Regions from separate parts of the Neomicrococcus aestuarii genome, predicted to be linked through region 1. Evidence: riboswitches for the same ligand, from Rfam matches in the RefSeq annotation. Region 1 holds a riboswitch; each other region holds the start of a gene.
What was found. A riboswitch is a leader RNA that binds a small molecule or an ion and turns the genes downstream of it on or off. The one in region 1 is predicted to bind S-adenosylmethionine.
Positions count from the first base shown of each region.

Region 2: linked by a shared signal. The riboswitch ahead of HD598_RS04570 (substrate-binding domain-containing protein) and the one ahead of HD598_RS01425 (hypothetical protein) in region 1 are both predicted to bind S-adenosylmethionine.
Region 3: linked by a shared signal. The riboswitch ahead of HD598_RS07625 (flavin reductase family protein) and the one ahead of HD598_RS01425 (hypothetical protein) in region 1 are both predicted to bind S-adenosylmethionine.
Region 4: linked by a shared signal. The riboswitch ahead of HD598_RS06245 (O-acetylhomoserine aminocarboxypropyltransferase/cysteine synthase family protein) and the one ahead of HD598_RS01425 (hypothetical protein) in region 1 are both predicted to bind S-adenosylmethionine.

Region 1 covers NZ_JACHDR010000001.1:316,622-321,498, reverse strand. Annotated here, with positions in the region: gene HD598_RS01430 (proline--tRNA ligase) at 181-1,980, opposite strand; SAM riboswitch class IV at 2,229-2,342, shown strand; gene HD598_RS01425 (hypothetical protein) at 2,353-2,760, shown strand; gene HD598_RS01420 (HNH endonuclease signature motif containing protein) at 3,041-4,639, opposite strand.
Region 2 covers NZ_JACHDR010000001.1:1,025,997-1,030,873, reverse strand. Annotated here, with positions in the region: gene HD598_RS04580 (ABC transporter permease) at 1-726, opposite strand, end outside; gene HD598_RS04575 (sugar ABC transporter ATP-binding protein) at 723-2,261, opposite strand; gene HD598_RS04570 (substrate-binding domain-containing protein) at 2,251-3,294, opposite strand; SAM riboswitch class I at 3,381-3,471, opposite strand; gene HD598_RS04565 (hypothetical protein) at 3,580-3,810, shown strand; gene HD598_RS04560 (acyl-CoA dehydrogenase family protein) at 3,919-4,877, opposite strand, start outside.
Region 3 covers NZ_JACHDR010000001.1:1,702,560-1,707,436, reverse strand. Annotated here, with positions in the region: gene dnaB (replicative DNA helicase) at 1-487, opposite strand, end outside; gene HD598_RS07630 (DUF1801 domain-containing protein) at 1,204-1,635, shown strand; gene HD598_RS07625 (flavin reductase family protein) at 1,730-2,278, opposite strand; SAM riboswitch class IV at 2,319-2,433, opposite strand; gene rplI (50S ribosomal protein L9) at 3,195-3,653, opposite strand; gene rpsR (30S ribosomal protein S18) at 3,669-3,908, opposite strand; gene HD598_RS07610 (single-stranded DNA-binding protein) at 4,010-4,576, opposite strand; gene rpsF (30S ribosomal protein S6) at 4,617-4,877, opposite strand, start outside.
Region 4 covers NZ_JACHDR010000001.1:1,412,323-1,417,199, reverse strand. Annotated here, with positions in the region: gene HD598_RS06250 (CoA-binding protein) at 1-481, opposite strand, end outside; gene HD598_RS06245 (O-acetylhomoserine aminocarboxypropyltransferase/cysteine synthase family protein) at 481-1,836, opposite strand; SAM riboswitch class I at 1,848-1,957, opposite strand; gene HD598_RS06240 (histidine phosphatase family protein) at 2,207-2,839, opposite strand; gene HD598_RS06235 (hypothetical protein) at 2,987-4,057, opposite strand; gene acs (acetate--CoA ligase) at 4,733-4,877, opposite strand, start outside.

The sequences.
Region 1 (4,877 bases):
ACGTCACTCGGTCATGTTTCGCAGCCATATTTCCTAGTCACACCGGCGTACGTCTCCGTTGCACTTCTCGTCGATCGCACGGCCTTACGTACGTCTTCGTCAAACACTGGCGGCCACGACCAAGGTTCAAAAACTTACCCTGGTCGCGGCCGCCATGTTCATTACTGTTTGCTTGATTTTCTACTTGACTAGTTTGGTTAGGTAGTCAGCGATCTTCTCAAGCTCAACGTTTTGAGCTTCACCGGTTGCGCGGTCCTTCACTTCCACCACGCCGTCAGCCAAACCGCGGCCGACCACCACGATGGTGGGGACACCGATGAGTTCTGCGTCGGAGAACTTCACGCCTGCGGAAACCTTGGGACGATCGTCGTAGATGACGTCCAGTCCGCGTGCTTCCAAGTCCGCGACAAGGTTGTCAGCTGCTGCGAATAGTTCCTCGCCCTTACCGGTGACGACGAGGTGCACATCTGCGGGTGCAACAGCTCGCGGCCACACGATGCCCTTGTCGTCGTGGCTGGCTTCGACGATCGCAGCTACGGCACGCGTAACACCGATGCCGTAAGAGCCCATCGTGACCGTGGTGAGCTTGCCGTTCTGGTCCAGAACCTGTAGGCCAAGTGCCTTCGCGTACTTCTGACCGAGCTGGAAGATGTGTCCCATTTCCATGCCGCGCGCCAATTCGAGTGGGCCGGATCCGTCTGGAGCCAAGTCGCCTTCGCGAACTTCGGAGGCTTCGACGATGCCGTCCCACGTGAAGTCGCGACCAGCGACCAAACCGAAGACGTGCTTGTCTTTCTCGTTGGCGCCCGTGATCCATTCGGTTCCAGGAACCACGCGAGGATCGACGAGGTAATGCAGGCCCGTCTTGGATCCTTCTGCACCCAACAGCACGTTGTCCGTGCCGAGAGCTGGGCCAAGGTAGCCCTTGACGATCAGCGGCTGAGTCTTGAGGTCCTCATCTGTGGCTTGCTCAACGGAAACTTCGCCGCCGATGCCCAGGATGCCGCCGATGGTTGCTTCCATGCGCTTGGTGTCTACGTTGCGGTCGCCTGGCAAGCCCACAACCACAAGACGACGTTCGCCTTCTGGTGTGACCACGGCGAGGACGACGTTCTTCAACGTGTCCGCGCCAACCCACGGGCGATCTTCGCGCGGCTTGATCTCGTTCGAGGCGTTGACGAGCGTCTCGATGGTGGGGGTGTTCGGGGTGTCGTGTACTTCGAACGCAGGCGCGTTCGTGTAGTCGATAGATTCGGGCACCACGGTGGTCACGGCTTCAACGTTCGCGGCGTAGCCGCCGGCCGAACGAACGTAGGTGTCTTCGCCGGCCGCGGATGGGTGCAAGAACTCTTCAGATTTGGATCCGCCCATGGCGCCCGCGGTCGCCTTTACAACCACGATTTCAAGGCCGAGGCGCTCGAAAATCGTCAGGTAGGCGGCACGGTGCGCGTTGTATGCGGCTTCCAAACCTTCGTCGTCGATCGTGAAGGAGTATGAGTCCTTCATGATGAATTCGCGACCGCGCAGGAGCCCAGCACGCGGACGTGCTTCGTCGCGGTACTTGGTCTGGATCTGGTACAGGTACACAGGGAGGTCCTTGTACGAGCTGTACAGGTCCTTCACCAAGAGGGTGAACATTTCCTCGTGCGTTGGTGCAAGAAGGTAGTCCGCTTCTTTGCGGTCCTTGAGGCGGAAAATGCCGTCGCCGTATTCGGTCCAACGGTTCGTGGCTTCGTAAGGTTCCTTCGGCAGCAAGGCTGGGAAGTGCACTTCCTGAGCACCGATCGCGTTCATTTCGTCGCGAACGATGTTTTCAACCTTCCCAAGAACCTTCAGTCCGAGCGGTAGCCAAGAGTAGATGCCCGGGGCAGCGCGGCGAATGTAGCCAGCGCGCACGAGGAGCTTGTGGCTCGCTACTTCGGCGTCAACAGGATCATCACGCAGAGTGCGCAAGAAAAGCGAGGAAAGGCGTAGTGCCACGATGAGTTAGTCCATTCTGCGATGCGTCCATCGCGTCAAATGTGTAATGCGCGTCTTGCGAGAGCTCAACGGTAGTTGAAGTCCTCGCGACACACGCAACGCAATGAGAACTACTTTAATGCAGTTTCGGCGATAGACCGCCATAAGCAGCACTACGCTCCAAACACATCGAAGCATCTAGCCTCAACTTTTCAGCATTTACAGGCTCAGATTCTAAGTGTCGTGATGCTCAGCTAGATTCTTTGACGGATCAAGAAGTCCGACCTCACGCCCTCCGGCTGGTCGGCTGGCAACCGCGCAACGCGCACGGTGCCCCCGGAGGAAGATCTGCTCGCGGCAAGTTGCCGTGGGAAGAGCGAAAGGAAACCTGATTTGTCTCAGAACACCGCTACCCTCGGCCGTGTCTACATGGTCGAAAACGCCATCGGTCAGCCTGCTGCCGTCGTGAAGTTGGACGAACATACTTGCTGGTACTACCGACCAGGGCACAAAGTTCATCCGATCCAGGTCCGACTGGCTATGTCGGAGCCCATCATCGGGACCGTCACCGACATCGAGATTCTCAACGAGAACTCCTTCGAATGCTCCGTCAATGGTGAGCGCATCGCCTGGTTCAACCACAACGCGCAAGCTATCCCTGTTGATCAGACGGCCGTGCTGCGTGGTCACTCTGTCATCCAGTTCTTGGACGAGTCAGGCAGCTCATCCTTGATTACGTACGCAAAAGCCGAAGACTGGCGAGTCTGTCTGACTGACCCAGAATTTCTCACCAATTCTTAGGCGTCGGTAAGCAGTTCCCGTCGTCTGGTCCGGCGTTGTTGCTTAACGCCGGACCGTTTCTATGTGGTTGTCAGGGCACGCCCGTCGTGCTCACCAGTGGTGTCTAGTGGCGTGACGGGGTGTCACGATCAGGCTGACCCAAACCTCGGATCACCTGAAGCTTTTCGAAACGGACTCGAACCAATCCCACGAACCAACCAGGAAGCATCGGGCGCCCCTTAAGACACTTCCGTAGTGTGGGCACGCGCGCTTCATCAAGGCGCGGGCGTCTTGGCTGGTGTTAGGGTGTGAGGCCGTGGCGGAAGTAGTGGTTTCGTAAAGGGATCTGGTTGGGGTCGACGGCTTTCGGTGGAACCCAGTACGGGACCCCGGAACTAACGTTGATTCGCCAGTCGGTTTCGTGCACGAGTTGATGATGGTAATGACACACCAGTGCCCCGTTATCAATCGTGGTCGGACCGCCTTGGGACCATTCCTTCACATGATGGGCTTCGCACCCATCCGCCGGAACCGTGCACCCCGGGGCAGTGCAACCGAGATCTCTCGTATACAAGATTTTGCGTTGTTCTTGAGTGAACAACCGTTGCGGCTCCCCCACATCCAACACCCTGCCCTCACCATTCAACACAACCGGCAGGATCTGCGCATCACACGCAATCTTACGGATCATGCCCGGATCTACCGGGCCTAGCTGGGCTGAATGCGATAAATACTTCTCATCAGCTGCCACCCGACCCTGCAACGTTTCCAAGTCGATCGCGACCATTACTTGGGGTCGTAACCCACCGTTGACTGGTAGCTTCTTAGACTCCAACCCAGCCCGCACACTACGCACCAAACCGTCGGCAAGCTTTTGCGCGCGAGTGCGCGAATCCTTCAACACCTCCGGCACCTCATGAACGTCACCATTCACATCAAGGCACGACCCCGTGCTCCCCGAGGTGGTGGCATTCGGGGTTATGGCGTTACCCGCTTCATCCGTGGTGCCCTTGGCGCCGCCAGAGGTGCTGGCATCAGTGCCGGTGGTGGTTTTGACGCGGGGGTTGGCTTCGAAGGTGGAACCGGCTGCGATGACGGCCCATTGTTCGTCGTCGAAATAGAACTCCCCATGATTCAAACCGTATTTGCGTCCGAGTAGGTGCAAGCCTTGGAACTGACGCTTGAGCTCATCAGTCGCGGTGACATTGTTGGTGTTGAGTCGGTTCAACCAGTTCTTCGCCACTGTGGACACTAACGGGCATCCTCCGGTGCGGTTAGCCCCCACCAGGGCGGCTTCCATCCCCTCACGCGTCGCATCAGCATCCACGCCTTCGGTAGCACTGGCGATGGTTTCGGCTTTACTGATCTCCCGAACCATGGTGGTTGCAGCAAGCAGGGACATGTTCCCGTTCATGAACACATCAGCCACCAGTGGGAGTTTCGCGCCCAGGGATTCCCCGTACTCGTCGAGTCGGTCTCGTAACCCCTCTGCCACGCTGAGGCGGCGCCGGATCTCGGCTTTAGATACCCCCAAATGGGCGGCGAGCTCTTCTTCCGGGTTCTTAGACCGCAACCGGTTCCCGGAACCCGTAGCAGCTTCCCGGGACGCAATATCAACAAACTGTTCCGCCGCATGGACCTGGCCGCGGGCGATCTGGTGGGATAGTTGTTCGATCAGTCCCGCGCATTCTTTCCACGCACCCCGAGACATCGACGCACCCATCAACGAATCCATCGCCGACGAAACAGCCTCGTGGATCAGCCGAAACCGGTCAACCCCACCCCCAGCAGGCAGAGCAGCACGAGGTATAGCAGCACCGCTCGCGGCAAGCGGAGAAGCACCAGTTGGTGCGGTGTCGGTAGTTGGGTGAGTGGGTTGGATTTCTAGTGCGGTAGTCATGCGTTCAGGCCCCCAGCCTTCGAACTTTCGAACACTTTTATTCTACCGAAGAAACATTCGAAACACCACCCCCGCAACACCCCTGTGCACAACAATCACCTGTGCGTGAAACACACCAGAAAACCCCGCAAACGAACGCCAGAAAACAAATACGACGCCGCACCCCACCTCCCATAACTACCCCACGAAAACCGGGGGCAAGAAACAGAAAGCGAGCTACGACGTCGTACTAAATGTT
Region 2 (4,877 bases), 710 kb from region 1:
GACGCCGGCCAATAATGAACTAATGAGGTAACTGGAGAAGCGGTATTTATTGACGGAAATTCCGGCGACGGTTGCAGCCGTGGGGTTTTGGCCCACTGCGTAACTGTTGATTCCCCAAGAGCTACGGCTATAAATTGCCCAGGAAACCGCTCCCACGAGGAGAAGCGTCCAGGCGCTCAGCGGTAGTCCCAAGAAAGTTCCCTCACGAAGGGCAACAAATAGTGAACCTTCGGCGACAACTTTGATGTTGTTGCTGACCACCAATTCCAAAGACGTTGCTATACCCATGGTGGCGAGTGTTGCTAGAAGTGGGCGGAGGCCAAGCAGCACGGAGGCTCCGTTGATCAAACCGATCACCAAGGCGGTTCCGAATCCACCAAGAATGGCAAGAAAAGTATTGGCGCCGCTGACGGTCAACACAGCCGTGACGGCGCCAGAGAGACCGGCCACAGCTCCGCTTGAAAGATCGATACCACCGCTCAAGACGTCGTCACCGCCGCAAATGATGACGATCGCCAACCCCACGCCGGCAACAGCAAAAACCGACGCCTGCGTGAGGATGGTGATGATGTTTCCGTATGTCAGGAAATAGGGGGACCCAAGAGTAAAAATGACGAGTACAGCTGCAAGGGCGATGTACCCAAGCTTTCCGAAGAACTTCCCACTTGTCTTTCCTGGTGCGGACGTCGTGGAACTGGTGGTTGCGGATGCAGTGAGGACGCTCATGCCAACTCCTTTACTCGTTCGTTGGAGCTGGCGTCGCCCGAGGACGCCAACCTTAAGATTTGATCCGTCGTTACGTCATGTCCTGAGAGCTCGGCAACGATGCGGCCGCGATACAGGACGAGGATACGATCCGCGATGCCCACTAGTTCTTCCAGATCAACGGTGACGACAAGTGCACCGGCGCCGGAATCCACGAGGCTGTTTAGTTGTTCGTAGATTTGAGTGCGGCTTCCCACATCAACCCCGGAAGTCGGCTGATCAAGGACCAATACACTCGCTTCACTTGCCAACCACTTACCAAGCACCACCTTCTGCTGGTTACCACCAGAGAGGTTTCCAACCACATATTCGGGGTCCGTTGGACGTACATCGAGCTGGGAGATAAGAGCACGGGAAACAGCCCGTTCCTTCGCCACGTTTGTAAGCCCGAACAACCTACCCAAACGACTCAAGCTGGAGACGACCAGATTTTCACGTACCGTACTCCTCTGGAAAGCGCCGTTAGCGCGGCGGTTAGAAGGGACGATTCCGCCGCCGAAAGATACAAACTCTGCCGGGCTTTGCACCTCGTGTTCACGAACGTGGACAGAACCCGTATGTGATTTGGCTCCGACGACGGCATCCGCAAGATTTTCAATTCCTGAGCCGACGAGTCCCGTTACACCTACGATCTCGCCTGCGTGGACGGTCAGAGAAACATCAGTCAAAGATCCTGAAGAAGTTAAGCCGGACAATCGCAAGACGGCACTGTTTGACTGGGCTTTTCGTGGGATGCGACCGTGATCAAATTCTGTGACGTGTCGACCGACCATCAGCTCAACAATCTGGGCAATGGTTGCACCGTCTTGGAAGCGTACGTCCGCAACTTTGAGACCGTTTCTAAGAACGGTTACTCGGTCAGTGATTTCTTCGAGCTCTTGCAGATAGTGGGAGACGAAAATGATTCCCACACCCTGAGCCTGGAGCCGACGCACTACGTCAAAGAGCTGGCTAACCTCTTTAGAAGCCAGAGGTGCTGTGGGCTCATCCAGGATGAGAACTTTCGGGGAGGAAAGTACTGCCCTTGTTATTTGAATGAGCTGTTGTTGTGCAACCGTGAGCTCCGAAACGAGTGCATGCGGGTCAAGGGACTGACCCGTGACTTCAGTGATCTTTACCGATGCTTCGCGAGCAACCTTTCGAAGATTGCTAAGTGCTCCAGACAGTTGGGGGAGGCCCAAGAATAGTTGTTCGTAGACACGAAGCTGAGGAGCAAAATGTCGCTCTTGGTGGATCACAGCAATGCCCAGCGCCTCGGCGTCAGCCGGGCGATTGATGCTTACGAGTTCGCTGTTCAGGCGGATCGACCCCTCGTCAGCTGCATACAGTCCTGTCAGGACCTTGATGAGGGTGGACTTTCCCGCTCCGTTCTCACCAACGAGACCAAGGACTTCTCCCGAGTGGAGGTCCAATGACACGTCCGAAAGGACCGTTACAGCGCCAAATCTTTTCGTGATGCCGCTTAAGGACAGTAGTGGCTCGAGGTTAGATTCCAAGGTCAGCACGCACCTTCGCAACATTTTCCTTGTCGATGAAGATGGGATCGACGTAGGTGGTTTTCCGAACTTTGTCTTCTTCTCCGCCGAGGAAGCGGGCGATATTTTCCGCAGAACGGACAGCAATGGCATCTGTCGGCTGCCCGACGGTGAACTGGTATGCGCTATTCGGATCTGCGATGAGATCCAAGGCACCAGGTTCGGCGTCCACGCCGTATAGGCCAATTTCCTCTCGGTTCGCCGTGTCGAGGGCCTGCGCCGCACCGATCAGTGGCATATCCCAGCAGGACCAGATGGCGTCTACGGACCCTTCCGGCAGGCGGCGCAACTGATCCGAGATCTGATTCTTTGCGTCTTCGATGGTGTCTTCGTATTTATCTTGAAGTTCCGGTTCGATGATCTTGATCTCTGGATAGTCCTTGAGAACTAACAGCAGACTCTCGTATCTGATGCGGCAGGGCGTGACACCTGGGAACCCATTGAACGCGAGAATCTCGCCATTTCCACCGATATCTTCGGCTAGCGTCCGAGCCAAATGGGTGCCAATGTTCCAGTTATCGCTCGTTACGTTGTTCTTGCTGTAAGGCGTCTGAAAGTCAATGGTGAAAAGCGGAATTCCAGCGGCGTCCACCTTTGCTAACGCAGGTGTCAGAGTTTGAGCATCGCCTAGGATCACTACGATCGCATCTGGCTTTTGAGTGATGAGATTCTCGACATTCGCCACATGTTTGTCATCCTTGGCTTCCGCCTGAGTCGCGATGACCTTACCGCCGAGTTCCTTAATACGTGCTTCTAGCTCCTGATAGACGCCTCGACTGTAATCATGCAAGATGTCTTTGGCCGCAATTCCAATGGTCTTGCCCTCGAGGGATGGAACTTCGGCTAGTTCCACTTCACTTGCTGCTCCTGCCACTGCGCCTACGGGTGCAGAAGCAGGTTGCACGGGTTCTTTGAGCGAGCAGCCGGAAATTCCAACTGCAAGCGCGAGCGCAGACACTGAAAAAAGTGCAGCAAATTTGCGTCCGTTAATCACGGGTTCTCCTTCGTCATTGTGATCCGAAGGAATCTCGAGAATTGCGCACGATTGATCAGAAATGAGCAGCGTTGCGGGCGCCCGAGTTTCCATCGATTCTGGCGTTAGCACTATGACCCCTCGGTCAATTTGCTGCGGCGTCAACGAGCCAGATCTCTCAGCCGCTCTGGATGGGTGCTAATAGACAATCAGAGTCTGAAGAGCAATCCAAAGAATGTTACATCTTCGGGAATATTCGGGTTTCGTGCGAAATAATTTCACTAGCAAACAAAATGTGTAGGATCATTGCCTGAATCTTCTACGCAGGAAGGTGATGCCTCGTCAATCTCCGTTCGTATCGTCGAATGGCTAACTCTTGACGTCCCTTTCAACCTTCGTAAGACTGTGGCCAGAGTGAAAGTTTGGGGGAGTATGCCTGGACTTTTAGGTTGGAACTTAGTCATGGGGATTTCCGTCGTGGCATTGATTGCCGTGATCGCTGTTGTGGCGATGGTGCTGCGGAGGAATTCGCGCTGACTTCAAGAATCTGGAGACGTGGAAAGCGCCGGCTCTCATGACCAAAGTTTGGTTGCGAGCCGGCGCCTTCGTTTTCTCCCTAGATGCCTAGATGAAGGCGATCAAGGTTTAGGTGTAAAGGGAAAGTGGCGGAACTTCTCCGTTGAGGTAATAAGCACCAACCTCGATCTTCTTGTAGTCCACGGGATCGTGAAGCGTGTGCGTGCGTACGTTGCGCCAATAAAGGTCAAGGCCAACGCTGTTCTTGGTGGAGCTAGCGCCGGTGACCTCGTAAATACGGTTGGAAACCTCGATGCCGATTTCGGTCGAAACTACCTTGAGCTCAGCGATCTCATTCGCGTAAGCCCAGCGCTCTTCGGAAGTGAGGGCACCTTGGCGAGCTGCGACGTCGTCGAATTTCTTATTCAGCTTTTCCGCAAGTGCGGCAACCGCGGCGGTGCGCGCCTTCAATTCGCCGAGCGTACGCTGGAAAATCTTGTCCTGCGCGTACGTATCTACACCGGAGAGGAACCAAGAGTTCTTGCGGCCGAGAAGGATCTCGCGGCCACGCGTCAAGGCACCTTCGGCAGACCCAAGGTAGAAGTTGGAGAACGCCAACTGGATGCTAGGAGTCAGGATGGTGGAGATGGGTTCGTCGGTGACTTCGCCGAGAACATCCACGGGATTGATGCGAACATTGGTGTTCCGAACGCTTCCGGAACCCGTAAGGCGCTGGCCGAGGTTGTCCCAGTCATCCACCAACTCGAGGCCTTCACGCGTGGTCTCGAGAACGAACGCGATGATCTTGCCCTGGTTGATTCCGTCAGCGACTAGCGCGTTGAAGACGATGACATCGCCGACGCCGGAACCCGTGGAGAAGTGCTTGAAACCGTTCAGGCGGTAGCCGTCACCATCTGCCGTTAGCGTGAGGTCGGGGTCAACCGGGTTGACCGAGTCGCCCCAGAGCCAGTTACCGTTCAGCGTTGCTTGCCACCACGCTGGTTGCGTTTCAGGAAGCGCGTAGAACGCGATGCCGCTCTGGTTGATGTAGTGGTAAGCAAGCAGCTGACCGATGGAGCCGTCGACGC
Region 3 (4,877 bases), 1.4 Mb from region 1:
CAGAGACGGTGTAGATCTCCGCTTGAGCAGCATTGACGATCTCTTCGACTTCGCCGCCTTGCGAGTACCCCATGTTCACAATGCGGGTACCTGCTTCGACGAGCCTGCGCAGTACTGCGCGTTCGTGCACAATCTCGGCGTAGTAGCCGGCGTTGGCGGCTGTTGGAACGGACTGAATGAGCGTGTGTAGGTAACCGGGACCGCCGATGCGGCCGATTTCTCCGCGCTTGGTCAGCTCATCTGCCACCGTGACTGCGTCAGCAGGTTCGCCCTTGCCGTAGAGGTCAAGGATGGCCTCGTAAATAGCCTCGTGGTTTGGTCGGTAGAAATCCGGGCCGCGAAGGACTTCGATGCAGTCGGCGATGGCATCCTTGGAGAGCATCATGCCGCCCAAAACGCTCTGTTCTGCAACGATGTCTTGCGGTGGCGTGCGCGCAAACTGCGTGTCTTCAGAACGTGATGCGTTGTCCAGGTGCTGAACGGCCACGAATTCCCCTTGATGTACTTAGCGTGATCCCGTGAAAGCCCACGGCGGCGCAATTCTTAGCTCTTGCGTCAGAAGTCCATTGTCCTGACACCCAGTGACACTTAGAAAAGACCAACGTTGGGGATGGAAAATAGGCACTCTGCGATATAGAGCTCAGGCAACCATAGTCCCGTAGTTCGTCCGACTCAAATGAGTTATCCACAGGCCATGTGCATAACTGACACATTCATCCACCGCCCATGTGTATAACTTGGGGATATCCCTGTGACCCCAACCTTGTTTCTGACCATTAACCAGCTCTGACTAGGCTAAACACAAATTCACAGCTGTGGATTCAAAATACTTTTCCACAAAGGTTCAAGCGCCACCTCCAGGTTCAAGCCGATCTACAGTGGATAAATACTTGAAAATTTGGGGATACCCACAAGAGTTATCCACAGGTTGGGGGTACTTGTGCACAGACACGCGCGGGATCATGCTAAGAACTTGACTGGAAGCTTTCATCCGTGCATCGAGTGCATCCGCCGTTTGGAGTCCGTCAGTTGTGGCGTCATCACCAGCCGGCCACTCGGTTTGAGGGCAACGAATGCCTCGTGATGATGACGCGCCATTGGAGACACTGTGCAGCGTGAGTGGTTTCAGATGGCGCCCCGTGCGAAGTGGAGCGTTTATCGATGTCGCGACAGAGAGCACGCAGGGCCACTACATTGGTGTTTATGGCCGAGAACAAGACGCAACCCACAGTTGTTGACCCTCGCGAGTTCATCGCTTCCGTAGAGCACCCCACGCGGCGTGCGGACGGCGAAGTGCTGCTGGAGCTCATGGAGGAAGTCACCGGCAAGCCACCGGTGATGTGGGGACCCACCATTGTGGGCTTCGACGAGTACTTTTACCGCTATGACAGTGGGCACGAAGGAACGGCACCCATGGTGGGATTCTCGCCGCGCAAGGCAAGCCTGTCGCTGTACGGAATCAAAGAGGCTCCGGAATCCGCCGAACTACTCGCCAAGCTTGGCAAGCACAAGACGGCGGTCGCCTGCGTATACGTCAATAAGCTCGCCGACATAGACCTAGAGGTCTTGAAAGAGCTTGTGCGTGTAGGACATCGGCACTACGCCGAAGTGCTGAACCAATCAGCAGAGAGATAAGCGCGCGCCCGGCAAGTGATGCCGGGCGGTGGCGATTCAGCGCGGTCGGCTTCTAGACAAGCGCGTCTAGACGAACGTGTCTGAACTGGCGCGTTTAGACGAGCGCGTTGTCCTTGAGCGTGCGGAAGGCCGAGCCATGGAAAACCAGTGGTTCGTTAGCGTCGCCGTGGGATTCGTGGCCGTGAACGCGCAAGAGCACCACCTGGTGGTCCCCTGCAGGGAACTCGGACTCAACGGTGCAGTCCAGCCATAGTGCTGCGTCCTCAAGGAACAAGGCTCCGTCATCAGTGGATGCAAGGTTGAGGCCAGCGAAGCGATCGCCATTGCGGGATGCGATCTGGCGGCAGACACCTTCGTGGCTCTCGCCAAGGATGGATACGCCAATGCGCTCTGCGCCGCGGACGATTGGCCACGTGCGGGACGAATTTTGTACTGCGAACATCACCAGTGGTGGCTCAAGGGAAACGCCAACCGTGAAGGAAGAGGCCACGATTCCCTGAGGTTCCCCGTTGACGATTGCGCACAACGCGGCAACGCCTGATGGGAAACGTGAAAATGCCTGACGGAGGGACTGAGCTCCCACATCATGAGAAATGGTGCCGCTACCGGTGGTAACGGTGGTGCTCTCTACGCTGGCGGTCATAACAGTTCCTTAGGTAACTCGTCCGCAGTCCGTTGGTCGGATGCAGTACTTGCGTTGCGGAGTTCCCCGAACGCCGAATCGTCACCTGGAGCACCCCACTACTACCAGAGGGTTGCCGGTCAACCAGCCAGGGCTTGTCATTGACTCTCTTGATTCTGAGTTCAACGGTAAGGCGTATTCGATCTACTCGTCAAAAGTGGGCGAAACATTTCGAAAAGCTAAGGAACCAGCTATTGACATAGAACAGAAGATGGAAATAGTCCGGAAACATCGAAGAAACATCAATCCCAGCGTCACTTGATCATTCAATCGACGCGGGCGGAATCACTTCGCCGCCATCTCGGGGAGTACTAGCACCCCTCTCAATGCGTCACTGGACGTCATGAAAGGTCCCTCGTGGGCGATGTGAAGTGATGAACGGAACTGTGGAGCCCCGGTAGAAGACCAAACGTAGCTGGTGTTGTGTGATCGTCGCTATTGAAACTACGATGACGCAACACCAGCTACGCAGCGCCGAATGGCCCGCAACAATCCGTACGTTTCGACATTCGGCCAAGCAACATTGGCTACGACGCCAGCGCGCGCCACACAACAATCGCTACGTCGAGCCGATGGGCGTGCAACTATCCGTACGTTTCGGTTTTCGGCCACGCAACAATCTGTACGTCTCGACATTCGGCGACACAACAATCGCTACGTCGCCGCACGGGACGCCGGTGCCGCGCGGTAAGAACGCGCAGCAAGACACTGCCAACAAAAACAAGCGGCCAGAACTAGGTTCAAGAAGAGCACCGAGAAGACGAGAGCAGGCATGACGAGAGCTCGGAAGTGAAGATGTTGAAGTGGAAGAACAAAAAGAAGAACCGCCCCCAACCGGGAGCGGCTCTTCTAAATTCTCAGCTATTCAGCGTGAAGGTTACTTGCCCTTTGCGGCAACAACCTGAACGTCGAATGCAGCCAAGACGTCTTCGTGCAAGCGAGCGGTAACCGAGTGGTTACCAACAGACTTGATGGCGTCCTGGATCTCGATCGAGCGGCGGTCGAGGTTGCCGAGGCCGGCTTCTTCGATTGCTGCTGCGATGTCAGCTGGCTTGACGGTGCCGAAGAGGCGTCCCGCTTCACCAGCCTTGACGGAGAGACGAATGGTGGTGGACTTGAGCTTTGCAGCCAAAGCCTGTGCATCCTCGAGGTTTGCAATGGCCTTTGCGGCGCGAGCAGCGTTGAGAGCCTCAACGTGCTTTTCTGCACCCTTGGTCCACGGCATTGCGAAGCCGCGTGGGAGAAGGTAGTTACGTGCGTAACCGTTCTTTACTTCCACTACGTCGCCAGGAGTACCGAGTCCGGTAACTTCGTGAGTCAAAATGAGCTTTGCCATGTTTGTTTTCCTTCCTTAGCCGCGGCCAGCGCCGGAGTAAGGCAACAAGGCGACTTCACGAGCGTTCTTGATTGCCTGAGCAATCTTGCGCTGTTCCTGAACGGAAACGCCGGTCACGCGACGTGCACGGATCTTTCCGCGATCGGAGATGAACTTACGCAGCAAAGCTACGTCCTTGTAGTCGATGACCGTCACATCGGCGGCCTTCAATGGATTCGACTTTGGTTTGGGCTTACGGAGTTCAGCCTTAGCCATCGTGGAGCTCCTTTTCTGTTGGAGCCCGCAGATCAATCTGCGGGATGGTGAATGTTTTGTTTATAGAAGATCGAGGACGATCTCCCGCGTGAGCGGGATGTTTAGAACGGTGGTTCGTCGTTCCCGAGGTCGTTGCCCCAACCATCCGAAGATGAGGTGGAAGCACTGCTTTCCCACGGGTTGTCATTCTGGCGCTGTGGCTGAGCGTTAGCTGCGCCCCAGTTGCCGCCTCCACCGGAGTTGCCCCCGTTGAAGTTGCCACCAGAATTTCCACCACCGAAGTTGCCGCCGCCACCGCCGGAGCGCTGAGCACGGCTAACCTTTGCCGAAGCGAAACGAAGCGATGGGCCGATTTCCTCGACCTCAAGCTCCATTACGGTGCGGCGTTCGCCCTCTTTGGTTTCGTACGAACGAGACTTGAGGCGACCCTGAGCGATGACACGCATGCCCTTCGTGAGCGTCTCAGCTACGTTTTCGGCAGCTTCGCGCCACACAGACGCGCGGAGGAACAGCGCTTCGCCGTCCTTCCACTCGTTGGACTGGCGATCAAAGGTCCGAGGCGTCGATGCGATCGTAAAGTTCGCAACGGCGGATCCGGACGGGGTGAATCGAAGTTCGGGATCGGACGTCAAGTTTCCGATCACAGTGATAACTGTCTCGCCTGCCATGGTTCCCCTTCAGTAGTGTTCGTACGCGGTATCCGCGAGATTACTCTGCGGAAACCTTCTGATCTTCCGGACGAATGATCTTGGTACGCATGATCTGTTCAGACAAAGAAAGCTGACGGTCGAGTTCGGCCGACGTTGCAGGCTCTGCCGTGAAGTTAACGACTACGTAGATCGCTTCAGACTTCTTCTGGATTTCGTATGCCAAGCGGCGACGTCCCCAGATATCAACGTTGTCAATAGTTCCACCCTCGTTGGTTACAACTTCGAGGAACTTGTTGATGGTTGGTTCAACGGTGCGCTC
Region 4 (4,877 bases), 1.1 Mb from region 1:
TATTGAAGCCGGCCAAGTGCAAGCCACCGTGGAATCGGGCGTGCTCGATCTTCACGCAACGATCCATGACAACATTCATGCCAGCGGCTTCGGCATCGTGGGCAACACCCTCGTGCCACGAACCCAACTGCAACCAGATGGTCTTCGCGCCGATTGCTTTGGCCTCTTCCAAAACACCTGGAAGATCATCGTGCTTGCGGAAGACTTCCACCAGATCCGGAACCTCCGGCAAGTCAGCCAACGAAGCGTAGACCGGCTGGCCCAAGATCTCTTTGACCGTGGGGTTGATGAAGTAAACCTTGTAACGCGTCGAAGACAACAAGTACGTCGCCACGAAGTAGGAAGCGCGGCTTGGCTTATCGCTCGCGCCAACAATCGCAATCGTCTTCGTGGAGCGCAAGATATTGAGCCGCTCGGGAGCCGAAGGGCCCTCCCACGTGCGCTCTGGGGAAGCGGGCTGCGCCGTCGTAATATCCGTCATTACTTCACTCCAATTTCGCAAGCAGGCGCCGGAACTTCGGCCGCAACCTCAGCGGAATCCGCCTCTTGCGAAGCCGCAAGCGCCTGATCCAAGTCCCAAATAATGTCCTCAACGTCCTCGATGCCCACCGAGATACGAATGAGATCCTCAGGAATGCCGCCCGCGAGCATCTGCTCCGCGGTCAGCTGCTGGTGAGTGGTGGACGCCGGGTGCAACACCAGCGTCTTCGCGTCGCCAATGTTGGCAAGGTGAGAAGCCAGCTGCAGGTTCTCGATGAACTTCGCGCCCGCCGCGCGGCCGCCCTTCACACCGAAGCTGAAGACCGAGCCAACGCCCAACGGCAAAAGCTCCTTCGCGCGGTCAAAGTGCGGGTGACCCGGCAAGCCGGCGTAGTTCACGTACTCGATGCGGTCGTCGTTATTGAGCCACTCAGCAATCGTCTTGGCGTTCGCCAAATGTGCGTCCATGCGCTGCGGCAACGTCTCCACACCAATCAACAACTGGAACGCAGACTGCGCAGGAAGGCTCGGCCCAATGTCACGCAACTGCTCCGAACGCAGCTTCGTCAAGAAACCGTACTCACCGAAGTTGCCCCACCAAGACACATTTCCGTAGCTCGGAACCGGTTCCGTCATCGCAGGGAACTTGCCGTTGCCCCAGTTGAAACGGCCAGATTCTACGACGACGCCGCCAAGCGTCGTACCGTGACCGCCCAGGAACTTCGTGGCCGAGTGAATGATGATGTCCGCGCCGTGTTCGAACGGGCGAATCAGATACGGGGGAGTCAGTGTGGAGTCCACGATGAGCGGGATGCCCGCCTCATTCGCGACGGCCGCGAGACCCTTCAAATCCGCGATGTCGCCCGAAGGGTTCGCCACGATCTCCGTGTAAAGAGCCTTGGTGTTCTCCGTGATCGCAGCCTTGAAATCAGCCGGATCGCCGGACTCGATGAACGTGGTCTCGACGCCGAAGCGGCGAAGCGTCACGTCAAGCTGCGTGATGGTGCCGCCGTAGAGCTTGGACGAAGCCACAATGTGATCGCCAGTGCCACACAGAGCGGCGAAAGTGATGAACTCAGCGGCCATGCCGGAGCTCGTCGCCACCGCGCCAATGCCGCCTTCGAGCGACGCGATGCGCTCTTCGAAAGCCGCAACCGTTGGGTTGCCAATGCGTGAGTAGATGTTGCCGTACTTCTGCAGCGCGAAGAGGTTCGCGGCATCATCAGCGTCCTTGAAAACGAAGGACGTGGTCTGGTGAATGGGGATCGCACGGGATCCGTGCTCAGCGTCCGGCGTGCCGCCCGCGTGCAATGCACGAGTACGGAATCCGAAGGTGTGCTCTGAATTTTGAGACAAAGAGGAAACTCCTTCCATCGGTCCTGGCGGTAGCACCGTTCCTGTCCGTTCACGCAGGTGATCGGGCGGAGGGTTGCTGCGGCGTCGTCGATCCAGGTCTCTCAGCCGCTCGGGATGGTTGCTCCAACGATCCTAATTTGCGCGAGCCGGTGGCGGCGAATCGAAGAGTCGATTTGTTGCGGGCTGCTCCGTGTTTGCGGACGGGTCCGAGATCGCGGCTGTGGTCAGATGCTTGTCCGCATCCGCGTTTGCTCGCACTAGTCCGCGTTCACTTGGCTGCATTCACGTTCGTTCGTCCGAATTCGCGTTTGATTGTCCGAATCCACGAACCGGTGCCCGTGGTTACCATTTCGCTCGGGTGTGCCTTTTACTAGACGCGAGCGTTGAGTGAATCCTCTGGGATGGTGATGATTTCGGCGTTTTCCACGCTTGGGTGGCGCTCGCCCGTGAGCGCATCCATTGTCAGACGGATGAGCGTTCCATGGCTGACCATGATGACGCGCTTGCCGGGGAAGTCTTGCTGAACTTGCCGAACCGCAGCAGCCCCGCGTTCGCCAACAGCCTTGGAGCGTTCGACGTTCGGGAGGAGTCCGCTCTCGAAAGCTTTGTCCTCATACTCATCGAGCCCGTCGCAGCTCACGCGTGCTGGTGGGTGGAGTGCATCTTGGACTTCCGCGCTCAGCGTCACGCGGCACTGCCCTTCGAGGTCGCCGTACGAGCGTTCCTTGAGTTCCGGGTACGTCTTGATGTGCTGGTCGCAGCCCAGCTCATCGGCCAAAATCTTCGCGGTTTCCAGCGCACGCTTCAGCGGGGACGAAACAATGACATCCCACGGGCCATTGCTTTTCAGCAGCTTGGCAGTCTCATGCGCTTGAAGACGCCCGTGATCATTGAGGGGAACATCGGTTCCGCCCTGCAGCAGACCTTCCGCGTTCCAATCGGTTTGGCCGTGACGTACGAATGCTAGGTGCGATTGGCCTGATTCGACGTTTGCCTGTTCCATAGATCGAGCTTAGCGCTGATCAGGGCGTTTGAGCCGGGTGGCCGAGCATTAGTTGACTGCCTGAGCAGGATTCTCCTAGCTCAACGACTCTCGATAGATGTTGTAGTGGTCTCCAAACCGAGAGTTCGAATTGGACTGAAACATCGATTAGACGTTACGCCCACGCGGGAATGGTCTAGGAACACCTGCGGCAACCAGAAGGCTCGCGAACGTAGCTGGATTCATCAGTTCATTCCAACCCCACCTGCACATCCCCAGACCCATCGAGCGAATTGAATCCTCGCGTTGCTTCTCTTCGTAGACAACCTGACCGGCATCCTTGCCGGAGACGGTCTTGGATCTCGTGTACTTCTGGGCGCCATCAAACTCGCCCACGATCTGGGCGTTTCTCCATAGATAGTCCGGCCTTGCGATGCGGCCATTAGGCAACTGGAACGATTGTTGAAGTTCGGGCTCCTCAAAGCCCAGCCGATACATCAACGCGCGGCTCATTGATTCGCCGACGGATTCAGACTCGGTGCGCGAGAATTTGGCCGCAATTTGAATCCTTGAGCGGCGACGATTGTCGGGAAGGCTTAAGGCAAGCTCTTCCAATTTCTGATGGGTCCAATGATGCCCGTGTGCTTGTCCGCGCCTGAGCAAGTATTCGAATGCAACTACTCGATCCTCGAATGACAGCTCATGGAAGCTACGAGTGAGTGCAATGTCCAGTGGTTCCGCAAGCAAGGGAAATTCCCAAGATCCAAACGTCAAAGATCTAGGCGCGTTAGGCGTCAACAGTTGGCCACGAATGAGTGGGGGTTTGGGGAGCACGTGAGATCCATTGCTGGTGGAGCGCTTGTTATACCGAGCGATTGCGTCCTGCTCATTTCCATAGCAGCTCACCTGTTTGCGTTTCCTGACGGCATTCACGGAGTTCACGCCAACATTTACGAGATTGCTGACGGGTGAGTCGAATTGGATGAGTGGGACCCCATAAAGAGACAACGCGGAGAGGCCAACCAGAACTGATCTCTTTCCTGTAAGTCCGAAGGCGCCGATAAAACTCCTGCGACGATCAGCGAAAGAGAGTCCAAGCCATTGATCGGTGTCGAGATAGACAGATGGTTGAATTCTGACTACGTGGCCTGCTTTATATAACCGAGACAGTCGGCTCCGTTCGCCATCTGGTGCTCGGTCTAGCCGTGGGGTGAAGTAGAGAAACTCAGAGAAGTCCATGGCTCAATCGTTGGCCAGAAACAAGCTACAACTTCCCTCGAGGGTTGCAATTGTGGACTACTTCGAACTGACGGATGACAAGAGCGAACTGTGGGTGATCCAACCGTAGCTGGAGTTGAGTGATCGTAGGTTCAGAGACTACGATCACTCAACTCCAGCTACGTGTCATCTCGATCGACTCTTGTCACCGCAATATTCCCTACGGATTCCAGCGGTGAAACTAGGGATCCGGCGCGCCGGACTCAACAATAGCTACGCTCCGAAAGCGCTTCCGGCTGAGCTAGGCGATGAGGCGCAACTATCGCTACGAACGGATGGGTGGCGAGGGGTGTGCCGGAGGGTAAGCCGCAACTATCGCTACTTATGAGTGGATGGTTCAATCGGCGTTGACAACCGCCACGCAACTATCGCTACGTGCTGATGGATAGTCTGGGCCCCGCCGGATGTCAACCCACAACAATCGCTACGAGCAGCTGGCGCGAAAGGGCGGAGACGTCCCGTGTGTGGACAAAACGCGACAACGCGGCCACGAAATGAGGCGGAAGCACCCCAAACCGTGGCCGCGTCACAGCGAAACGGCGCCGGAAGTCGCCGTTTCGGCGATGGAAATGGCAGAAGCCTGACTTTTGCAGCTAAGTTTCGACGTGAGAAGCGGCGAAGCGGCGATAGAAGCGGCTAGACGCCCGCGCGCTCGCGGCAGATCACGTTGATCTCAGGGATGCACGGCTCGTTTTGCAACGAGGTGGTGTCACCGAGTTGCGATCCTTCGAAGAGCTGCGTCAGCAGACGGCGCATGATCTTGCCGGAGCGCGTTTTAGGC